2 regions of the Paenibacillus sp. sgz302148 genome follow, and region 1 is predicted to be linked to the other one. Evidence: riboswitches for the same ligand, from Rfam matches in the RefSeq annotation. Region 1 holds a riboswitch; the other holds the start of a gene.
What was found. Region 1 has a riboswitch for preQ1 ahead of queC (7-cyano-7-deazaguanine synthase QueC). Riboswitches for the same ligand answer to the same signal wherever they lie in the genome.
Positions count from the first base shown of each region.

Region 2: another riboswitch for preQ1. It lies ahead of queC (7-cyano-7-deazaguanine synthase QueC); the one in region 1 lies ahead of queC (7-cyano-7-deazaguanine synthase QueC).

Region 1 is NZ_JBVYOJ010000008.1:242,710-248,197, reverse strand. Features, by position in the region: gene AC0LWM_RS14215 (MalY/PatB family protein) at 1-92, shown strand, start outside; gene queE (7-carboxy-7-deazaguanine synthase QueE) at 225-953, opposite strand; gene AC0LWM_RS14205 (6-pyruvoyl trahydropterin synthase family protein) at 943-1,389, opposite strand; gene queC (7-cyano-7-deazaguanine synthase QueC) at 1,386-2,051, opposite strand; PreQ1 riboswitch class I at 2,157-2,200, opposite strand; gene AC0LWM_RS14195 (hypothetical protein) at 2,297-2,482, opposite strand; gene AC0LWM_RS14190 (ABC transporter ATP-binding protein) at 2,556-4,406, opposite strand; gene AC0LWM_RS14185 (ABC transporter ATP-binding protein) at 4,369-5,488, opposite strand, start outside.
Region 2 is NZ_JBVYOJ010000008.1:126,049-131,536, reverse strand. Features, by position in the region: gene queE (7-carboxy-7-deazaguanine synthase QueE) at 1-511, opposite strand, end outside; gene queD (6-carboxytetrahydropterin synthase QueD) at 508-948, opposite strand; gene queC (7-cyano-7-deazaguanine synthase QueC) at 951-1,610, opposite strand; PreQ1 riboswitch class I at 1,720-1,764, opposite strand; gene AC0LWM_RS13715 (UvrD-helicase domain-containing protein) at 2,154-4,391, opposite strand; gene AC0LWM_RS13710 (PD-(D/E)XK nuclease family protein) at 4,396-5,488, opposite strand, start outside.

The DNA of each region.
Region 1 (5,488 bases):
GCTACCTGCGAATCAATTTGGCTTGTCCGCGGGCAATCGTGGAGGAAGCGCTGGAACGTTTCTGCCGCGCCGCGCGCGAGAGCTTGAAGTGAAGAAAGGCCTCATTGCAAAACGTAAGCTGCAATCGCATTAATATAAAAAGCTTCAGGCTGCCGAAAATATTTCGACTGACCTGAAGCTTCTTTATGTTAGCGTCGTATGGACTTCCTAGTTCTATCTCCCGGTCATACGCAGCGTTTGTTCCCCCAAACCCACGTATGAAGCTGCGGCAGTACCCTGACCTGCTTCAATTGCTCGGATGCCATGACCTTTGCGATCAGCCATTCGTAACGCGTGATAAGGCGGTTCCGCAGCACATCGCAGTCCGCTTCCGCGACATCGTCGTTACCCGCCTGCAGATACATAGGTACCTTAGGATAACGGAGATGCACATTTACCGCGTATTCTAAATCTCCCTCGTCAAAAACAACGACCTTCAAGCTGAAGTTCCGCTTCTGGTTCAAGAGCCGATCCACGATATCGTCAAGCTTCTGCCAATCGGTCTCCATCGTAGAGCTTGGAGGCTTCGGCGAAAGCGTTAAGTCGTCGATGTCCAAAAACCAATCCTGCCACCGGCTTCCTTGCGTTTCCAGCGCAACGCCGATCCCCTGCTCATGCAGTACATCGACCAAGTCCCCGACCTGCTTGAGTAAAGCGGGATTGCCCCCGGAAATCGTAACATGGCCGAAAGCCGCTCCTCCCAAGCGGCGCAGTTCATTCACAACCTCATCTGCCGTCATCCACTGGATTTCATGCTTCGCCGATCCGTCCCAAGTAAAGCTGGAGTCGCACCAAGTGCAGGCATAATCACAGCCGGCCGTGCGGACGAACATCGTTTTTTGCCCGATCACCATGCCTTCTCCCTGGATGGTGGGACCAAATATTTCGAGAACGGGAATGCGGTTATTCTCCATGCCGATCCCCCGCTTTCGGACGGTATACGACATAGCTGGTTGGCGTTTCCCTCAAAAAAACTTGCAGGCAAACAGGCCGATTGGCCGTATCGTCCAAGTGGCGCTGAATGAGGTCGGCCATTGTTCTCGCGACGATCTCGGTTGTCGGAAATCGGCGGGAATCCCCGTCGTCGAAGCAGGCGATATCGTCATTCAAAAGCGTATGATCAAAACGGTCGTGAATCAGCTGCTTGATCGTCGCAAAATTAACGAGGAACCCCGACGCATCCAGTTCATTTCCGGCAATGGTGATATTGGCGAAATACGTATGTCCATGCATCTGACGGCATTTGCCGGCATCTTCGCTTGGGATATAATGAGCCGCCGCGAAGTGAATGTCCTTGTTCAATTCATACTTGAAAGAATGCTGGATCGAAGGATAAATTTGTTGAATCATCGCTTGTCCACCTCGCCTCGCGTTGCCAGATACTCGTCCAAGCCTTTGCGGCGAAGCCGGCAAGCAGGACATTCCCCGCAGCCGTCGGCAATGCTTCCGTTGTAGCAGGTGACGGTTTTATGGCGCACAAATTCGAAAGCGCCAAGACGATCCGCCAGCGCCCAGGTTTCCGATTTATCGATCCACATTAACGGAGTTTCAATAACGAAAGGGTAATCCATCGATAAATTCAACGTCACGTTCAGCGATTTGATGAACACGTCCCGGCAGTCCGGATAACCGCTAAAATCCGTTTCGCATACGCCCGTGACGATATGCCGGGCCCCGATCTGCTTCGCCAAGACGGCAGCGAATGACAAGAACAGCAAATTCCGGCCGTCGACGAAGGTAGTAGGAAGCTTTCCCGGCTCCTCCTCAATCGCGATATCATCCCGCGTAAGCGCGTTGGGAGCCAACTGATTCAATAAGGACATGTCCAGCACATGATGTCTGATCCCTAATTCCTTGGCAATGCTTGCGGCGCATTCCAACTCGATCTTGTGGCGCTGTCCGTAATTAAACGTAATGGCTTCGACTTCTTGGAATCGTTCCCGCGCCCAGAACAGGCAGGTCGTGCTGTCTTGACCGCCGCTGAATACGACGATCGCTTTGTTTTGTTTCATCGTCAATCTCCTCTTTTTCTCATCGTTGAACTTGAGAAGAAGAGATTCTTGGAACGTGCTATAAAGAAACCCTAAAGGAAGAAAACGATACCTTGCGCGATATCGTTTTCCTTAGTTTTTTATAGAGGGAGTTCGCGAACCTCTCCCGAAAACGGCAAGCGGGAGGCTCGCCGGTTCCGGATTTCTTCTTTAGTTATCCGTACTATAGCATAGAAACCCGGGGATGTGAAAGATGCATAATCTGGTTATTCCGCCTCGGGATACTCCGCCTTGAGCTGCTCGATCGAATCGAACTTCGGCGTTTCGAACAAAAACTTGGCCGGCGCTTTATCCGTCCGATTTTTGACGATATGGCCGTATACCTTGCCTTGCTTCTCGAATACAAACATCGTTTTGCCGGGTTCTTCCCGCAATGGATATTGAATGGGCATCCGCAGCACCTCCGACTTATTGGATTCTACAAGGCGACGGATAATCCTTCCAAATATCACCCACGGAATTGAATCATTTCATCGTCTGGGTGAAAAGCTCATGGTAAAAACCATGTTCACGAAGCAGCTCTTCATGGGATCCTTGCTCGAGAAGTCTTCCTTCCTTCAGAACGATAATGCGGTCGGCATTCCTAACCGTATTCAAGCGATGAGCTATAATGAAGCTAGTTCGCCCACGCATCAGACGCTGCAACGCTTCCTGGATTTGAAGCTCCGTAATCGTATCGATGCTGCTCGTCGCCTCATCCAGTATGAGAACGGCAGGATTCGCCACAATGGCCCTCGCGATCGAGATCAACTGCTTCTGGCCTTGGCTGATGCCTGCGCCTTCGTGCTTCAGCATCGTGTCGTAGCCGTCCGGCAGCTTCATAATAAACGAATGGGCGTTGGCTTCCTTCGCCGCTTCCGCGATCTCTTCGTCGGTTGCGTCCAGCCGCCCGTAACGAATGTTGTCCCGAATCGTTCCCCGGAACAAGAACGAATCCTGCAGCACAAAGGCCATATGCGCGCGAAGGCTTTCGCGCCGGATCGTCTTGACGTCGTGGCCGTCGATGCGGATCACGCCGCTATCTGCGTCGTAAAACCGCGAGAGCAGGTTGATCACCGTCGTTTTGCCCGCTCCGGTCGGACCGACCAAAGCGATCGTTTCCCCCGGCTTCGCTTCAAAGCTCAAATCGGCGATCGTCTCGCCATCCTGCTCGTAAGAGAAGCAAACATCCGAGAATTGTACATGCCCTTCCACACGTTCCAGCGATACCGCCGTTCGTTCATCGTTGCGCTCCTCTTCCTCGTCCAGTAGCTCGAACACCCGCTCCGCGCCGGCCACCGCCGACAGCACGGTGTTGAACTGGTTCGCGAGGTCGCTCAGCGGTCTTGTGAACTGCCGCGAATATTCGGCGAAAATAACGATCGTTCCGATCGTAATCGCGCCGTTCAGCGCAAACACGCCTCCGATGCCCGCCACGATCACGAAGCTTAAGTTGTTCAATGCGTTCATCAGCTTCGGAATGAAGCCCGTGAATGTTTGCGCCCAGAAGGCGGATACCTTCAGCCGCTCGTTTTTGCCGCGGAATTCGGCCATCAATTTGGTTTCCAGCGAAAAGCTTTTGACGATCATTTGCCCGGACATCGTTTCCTCGATAAATCCGTTCATATCGCCCAAATTCCGCTGCTGCTCCTTGAATAACCGGCCGGTCCGAGAAGTGATCCAGCGCAAGCCGTAAATTAATAACGGCACGACGATCAAGGTCAGCAGGGTGAGCTGCGGGCTCAGCCAAATCATGACGGACAAAGTTCCGAGCAGGGTCAGCACGCTGGAGATCACCTGAATGAACGAGCTGTTCAGCGTAGAGCTCACGTTATCGATATCGTTCGTCACGCGGCTCATCAGCTCGCCATGGCGGCGCTTGTCGAAAAACGAAATCGGCAGCTTGTGCAAATGCCGGAACAGCTCGGTCCGCATCCGGTATACCGTGTTTTGCGCGATGCCAATCATCCATACGTTCTGCAGCCAGAGCGATAGCGAATAAAAGGCGTATACGCCGGCCAGTCCGATGAGAAGCTGCAGCAGGCCGTCGTGGCTTCGGTCTACGATGTAGTCGTCGATGGCGCGGCCGATCAGGAACGGACCTAGCAGTGCCAGCAGCGAGCTTGCCACCACCATGCATAGAACCGCTGCCAGCTTGCCTTTGCTTGCGGCAAGGTAAGCCCAGATCCGTTGTAACGTGCCGCGCCAATCTTTGGCTCCCCGTTTGCCCTTGGCCGTGTCCCCTGCTTGGGGAGCGGTTTGGCCCATAGCTTGTTTCCCTTTTGGCTGCTGCTTTCCTCTAGGATATTGAAAAGGTTTGCTTAATTCCTTGAGCATCCTCAGCGCCCTCCTCTCCGACCTGCGAACGGTATATGCGCTGATATAAGGAGGAGTGACGCACGAGCTCGTCATGGCTTCCCGCAGCAAGAACGGCGCCGTCCTCCAGCAGCACGATACGGTCCGCGCCCGTTGCCGTGCTTATTTTTTGCGTGATCATCAGCGTCGTGCAGGATAACGCCTTCAGCTCTTGAAGAAGCTTCGCCTCGGTCTTGACGTCAAGCGCGCTCGTGCTGTCGTCGAGCAGCAGCACCGCCGGCTTGCGAACAAGTGCGCGGGCAATGGATAACCGCTGTTTCTGTCCGCCGGACAAATTGACGCCGCGCTGCCCGATAACCGTATCGTACCCTTGCGGCAGCTTCGCGATCGTATCGTGGATTTGCGCCCGCTTGGCCGCTTCGACGATTTCGTCCTCCGACGCGTATTCGTTGCCCCAGGCGATATTCTCCCTTACGGTTCCGCTGAACAGCATCGCCTCCTGCGGCACATACCCGATAGCTTGACGCACTTCGCCCGGGCTCACGTCGCGAATATCGACGCCGTCGACTCGGATCGCTCCTTGCTCGATATCGTAAAGCCGCAGCAGCAGCTGGAACAGGGTTGATTTGCCCGATCCCGTCGCGCCCATGATCGCAATTCGTTCCCCGCCTCTTGCCCGGAAGCTGACGCCATCCAGCACCTCAGCCCGGCTGCCCGGGTAACGGAACGAAACGCGCTCAAATTCAACATCGCCCTCTCCCCTATTTCCGCTTACCGCACCGATCTTCGACTGCAAGGCAACTCCGGTTACGTCCTCGGTTTCCAGCACTTCGGAGATGCGGGCGGCGGAAGCCTTGGCCCGGGCAAAAGCCATGATGATCATCGACACGATCGATAGCGCAGCCGTAATGCGCACCGCGTAGTTGACGACGGCGACGACGGCTCCGACACTGGCACCGCCGCTGTCGATCTGATGTCTGCCGTACCATAAAACGACGATTACGCTCACGTTCATAATGAGCAGGACTACCGGCATGGACGATTCAACGATGCGGAGCGCGGATACGGTCCGATCCATCAGCTCGCCGCTCGCCCGGGTGAAC
Region 2 (5,488 bases), 120 kb from region 1:
ACTGCAAATCCAGTTCATCGAACACGACAACTTTCAAGCTGAAGCTCCGCCCCGCTTCGGTCAGTTTCTCCACGATGCTGTCCAACACATCCCAGTTCATGCTCATGCCCGAGCTTGGTGGCTTCGGCGATAGTGTCAACTCGTCGATGGACAGAAACCAGTCCTGCCAGCGGCTGCCCTGTGTCTCTAAGGCTACCTTCATACCCTTGTCATGGAGCAGATCGATCAGTTCGTGCATACCTCCGATTAGTGCAGGATTGCCCCCCGAAATCGTAACATGGGAGAAGGCTTCCCCTCCAAGCCTCAAGAGCTCGGCTGCAATATCCTCGGCGGTGAGCATACGAATGTCCTGCTTCCCGGTCCCGTCCCATGTAAAGGCGGAATCACACCAGGAGCATGAGTAATCGCAACCTGCTGTGCGTACGAACATGGTTTTTTGACCGATGACCATGCCCTCACCTTGAACTGTCGGGCCGAATACTTCCATCACTGGTATACGTGCTGTTCTCATCGTTTACCTCCCGATAACGGGCGGTACACCACGTAGCTTGTCGGCGTCTCCCGCAAGAAAATTTGCGCACATATCGGCTTATTCGGCGTTTTATCCAAATAGGCTTGGATAATTTCGCACATTGTTCTGGCGACAACCTCAGTCGTCGGGAAACGCGCTTCGTTCTCATCACTAAAAAAGTCATTATGATCGTTCAGCAAGGAATGGTCGAAACGGTCACTAATCAATTTCTTTATCGTTGAAAAATTTACCAAGAAGCCGGATCCATCCAGTTCATCACCGACAATCGTCACGTTGGCATAATACGTATGACCATGTACTCGGCTGCATTTTCCAGCGCTTTCGCTCGGGATATAGTGAGCTGCCGCGAACTGGAAATCCTTGTTCAATTCGAACCGAAAGTTGTGTGCAACGGTAGGATAGGTTTGATGGATCATTATTACTGCGCCCCACTTTTCCTGGACATATACTCCTGCAATCCGTTCGCTCGCAAGCGGCATGCCGGACACTCGCCGCAGCCGTCGGCGATTACACCATTATAGCAAGTAAGTGATTTATTCCGCACATAATCAAATGCCCCAAGTTTATCGGCCAGTTCCCAGGTATCTGCCTTCGTGAGCCACATCAATGGCGTATCGATAACGAACTGATAATCCATTGATAAATTCAACGTCACATTCAAAGACTTAATGAATATATCCCTGCAATCCGGATAGCCGCTGAAATCTGTCTCGCATACCCCGGTTACAATATGTTTTGCGCCGACCTGCTTCGCTAGAACAGCAGCAAAGGATATAAATAGCAAGTTACGCCCGTCCACAAATGTCGTCGGCAGTTGCCCTTCCTTCTCTTCAATGGCAATCTCATCCCTCGTTAACGCGTTCGGAGCCAACTGGCCCAGTAGTGACATATCGAGCACATGATGCTTAATGTTCTGCTCCTTGGCAATACTGGCCGCACATTCGAGCTCTAACTTGTGACGCTGGCCGTAATTGAACGTAACCACCTCTACTACGTTGAAGCGCTCCAACGCCCAGAACAGGCAGGTGGTGCTATCTTGACCGCCGCTAAAAACGACGATGGCTTTTTCCTTCTTCATCCTATTATCCCCTCTCTTGTATATCGGCACCCGGCGCGAGCGGAGCATAGAGATTCAAGAACAACTCTCTTCTTAGGAACCATGAAAAAAACGATATCCTAAGGATATCGTTCCCTTAGTTTTTTATAGAGGGTGTCGCTAGAACCTCTCCTGGAGCCATTCATGCTGTTACGCTCGGATGATTTCAGATTTGTATATTATCTTACCATTATACCGCAGTTTGGCTAAGCTTGCATCTCAAAGCTTTTTCCATAAAGGTGATCTGCTTGCGCCCCCTCATTAAGAAATAATGCCTGCGGCATCTAACTTTCTTGCGAGGATGGTATATAACTTAAATGTCTTGCCTTATATCAAATTTTATGATATTTTAGAGTTGTCCGAAAGCATCGGCAAGCCCCTGTTGAGAAGCACTCACAGGGGTTTTTATTTGTCGAGAAAACGATGAAGAAGCGGGGATAGGGGCAGATATTAACAGAAAATTGTTCGATGAGGGGCAAGTAAGGCGAATTTTTATTAGGCAGATCCATCGGATCTGCCTAATATTCAAGAAAAGTATACGAATTTCTTACCAAGTGTTTGTAGAGTTGACTTTGCCATCAATACCTCATCTTTCCACGACCAGTTCTCACTTCCGATTGGGTTCGCTTTGTATGATCCATGCCCGATTAAACAAACGACATGTTCCGCGCGAGTAACGGCTACATAAAAGGTGCGAGCCTCTTCTTCGAGTAAATTATGGCGATATTGAGCAGTCCAATTATCAAATTTCGAGGAGCGACCGTGCCCTCCTGGCAGTTCAAGATCGAGTCCCCATCCGGGAATTTCGAAGAAGGTAGGCATCTGGTCGTCACTGAGCAATCTGCGACCAATATCGGGAATGATAACAATCGGGTACTCTAAACCCTTGGCGGAATGAACAGTTGAGAATCGAACCGCATTAGGCTTACTTTCTTCGTCTCCTGTATCCGCTTCGTCCATCTCCATTCCGGATAGCAAGGCCAACTGGAACCGATCGAAAAACTGTTGCAACGTCAGAGCTTCCGAATCCATCAATTCACGGGACCACATCACCAACTTCTCCAGATTAGCCACTGCCTGTAAATTGCCCTGCTTCCCGTAATATTCCCGTGCCCTGGTGAATTCGTACATATAGGTCAGCAACTGTGGTACGAGATCAACCTTCATCCTTTTGCGTACATTCCGAATTCCCTCTAACCATTCCGAGCAATCCTCTTCCTCTTCGAACCAATCCCTAAGAACTAGATTTGTCCCATCACTCCGGTATATTGAACTTGGAGTGATAAACGGAAGGAACGGGGTACCAAGCGCCAAATCGAGGGACACGTCGTCGGGATACTTTAATATCGCCTGTAGCATATGATAGCATGCCACTATTTCCGGTTTACGAAAAAAGCCACCACCCGTGTCCGTTACGACGGGAATATCGGATGGAAACCGAGAGTAAAAACTTTGCATTTGGTAATTGGAACGGAACAGAACACAAATGTCTTGGTACTTTACCGGGCGCATTCCCTGGTGCCGGTCATGGATCCGTTGATCGAGAAACTCTCGGATCTTATGTATCGTCCGCTCTGCAATGGGTTGTTCACGCTCCTTGTAAATCTCAATATGCTCATAATGGAACGGGACAAGAGTATCATTCGGCACATGCGCATCATCCGCTTTGGTTAATTTTTCTTGCAAAAACTCGTATCGCCGCCCCATGTCATCAAATAAAGCCGATTGTACCGAATGCAAAGGCTCAGTCGGACGACGGGATGCGCTCAGTGAAAGAGGAGTTGTATTGTTCTTTTCCGAGATTTTGCGTATAACCGAATGATCGGCGCCGCGGAACCCATAGATCGCCTGTTTGCGGTCGCCCACCACCAGCACGTGTGTAAGCCAGGGCGACAAAGACTGGATGATGTTCATCTGAAGTTCATCAGTATCCTGGAATTCATCCACAAACAAATAACGGAATCGCGATGCAACCAAGGGGCCAATTTGATCCTTGTATTGCTCGACGAGCGCCGCACATTTGTGCAGCAGATCGTTCGTGTCGACGCCGCCTTTCTCGCGCTTCAGATTCCCATAATGCCGATCGAGTTTTTCCAGCATGCATGCTACGGCGTTTCGGTAAGCCTGGTCTTCGTCGTTTTCATTTTGCCGCAATGTTTCAGCAACCACTTCTGTTATCGAACGTCCACGCCTCCGGATATGTTCATACCAGCCCTCCAACTTTTCAGCCATCACGTGGGGAGCCCAAAGGACATGCTCCGTGTTAAACAACCCGGCAGTCAGCGGGTCGTCCAACGCTTCGTTCATCGTGACTTTAAGTGCAGTCAAGAAATGATGGCGCGCCATCAAGATCTCGGATTCGTGAGCGATAAGTTCCGTATATCCGAAATTGCGCAGCAGCATGGCACAAAAGCGGTGAATCGTACCTATAAACGTCGAGGCGATACGCTCCTTCTGTTCGAACCAGCGAACACGCTGGTCCCAGTCGCCGGCTTGCTCCGCATCCCGAATCCGCTCACGAACCCCACTCTCCAATCGTTCCCGCATTTCATCGGTTGCTTTATTTGTAAAAGTAATTAGTGCGAAATCATCGATGTTGACTTTCTCCTCATTGACCAGATGCAGGACGGACGCCACCATGGTACGTGTTTTTCCAGAACCTGCACCTGCGGAAACAACCGTGATCGAGTCCGGTTGCATAACGCTGTCAACGATATCGGCTTGCTCGCGTGACAATCGTACCCCGCCGCGCTCAATTCTCATACCGTCACACCTCTCCCTGTTGATCGGTGATACCCAAACATTCCAACCGAACCGGACAAGACGTGCAATGATCTCCGGCATGTTTGGGAAATTTGTTTTGCTCGATACTCCTTACGAAGTGGCCGATTCGCTCCGGCATACTCGCAAAATGCCTATCCAGCATGCTCGTATAACGGTTGTCGGTCGCTTTCTGCTTTTTCTCCACGGCGAAGTAAGCGTTTATTGAATTTCTCCACCACGAAACGGCCTGATATTGGCTGCGGAAAAGTCGGACGCCGTCAATCTCGACCTCTTCCGTAACGGCTTCAGGTAAATTCTCGTTTTCCTTTTCACCGGGTAGGAGCCATTCTCCTGTCTGAATATCCCCTAGAACTGGAATATCGAAAAGTGCGGTTTTGACCATAAACGGAACGTCTATGTTAACTCTTACCGTTCGCTCTTCATGTCCGTCGTCGACCATCACCCGGAAGGACTCTCTAGCGCCTTTGACGATATGACGAAAATACCGGTAACGCACTTTGCTGAAAAATGCGAGTTGACCTTTGACCTGCAGTTCAATTGCGTGCCACGTGATTGGGCTGAAAGCCGGAAACAAATTGAGAACATCAGCTTTAGACGTCTCCATGAGACCGAGCATATGTTGGTAAAATTCCACGCTGCTCGTTTGCGGCGGTGTTCTTCCCGACAATTCCAGCAGCCCGTATATCCGGTTTAGCCAGGTGGCCTGAGCATATATCTCCAACTGCCATTCGCTGCGATACATCCTGGCCTCTGGGTGTAGAAGTTCCAGCCTATAACGGAGCGGACATAGACCGTAATGTGCCAATTCGTTCAAGTCATAAAACTTTCGTTTGGCGGTCCGCACTTTTACTTCTTTCACTCCGCCGTGAGCCCGGCTTAAATCAAGCGTGTCCAAGATGCCTTGGACTGTTCTTTTCGTACCGAGCAACAGTTCAACTTCCTGCATATATGAACTGGGCTGGAAGGAGCGGTCTCCGTCCTTCTGCGCGTAACTGAGCACCAGCCTTTCCTCTGAGGCACGAACGACCGTCAGAAACATATACCGCTCTGTCGCTAAGTGTTTCTCCCTTCCATCG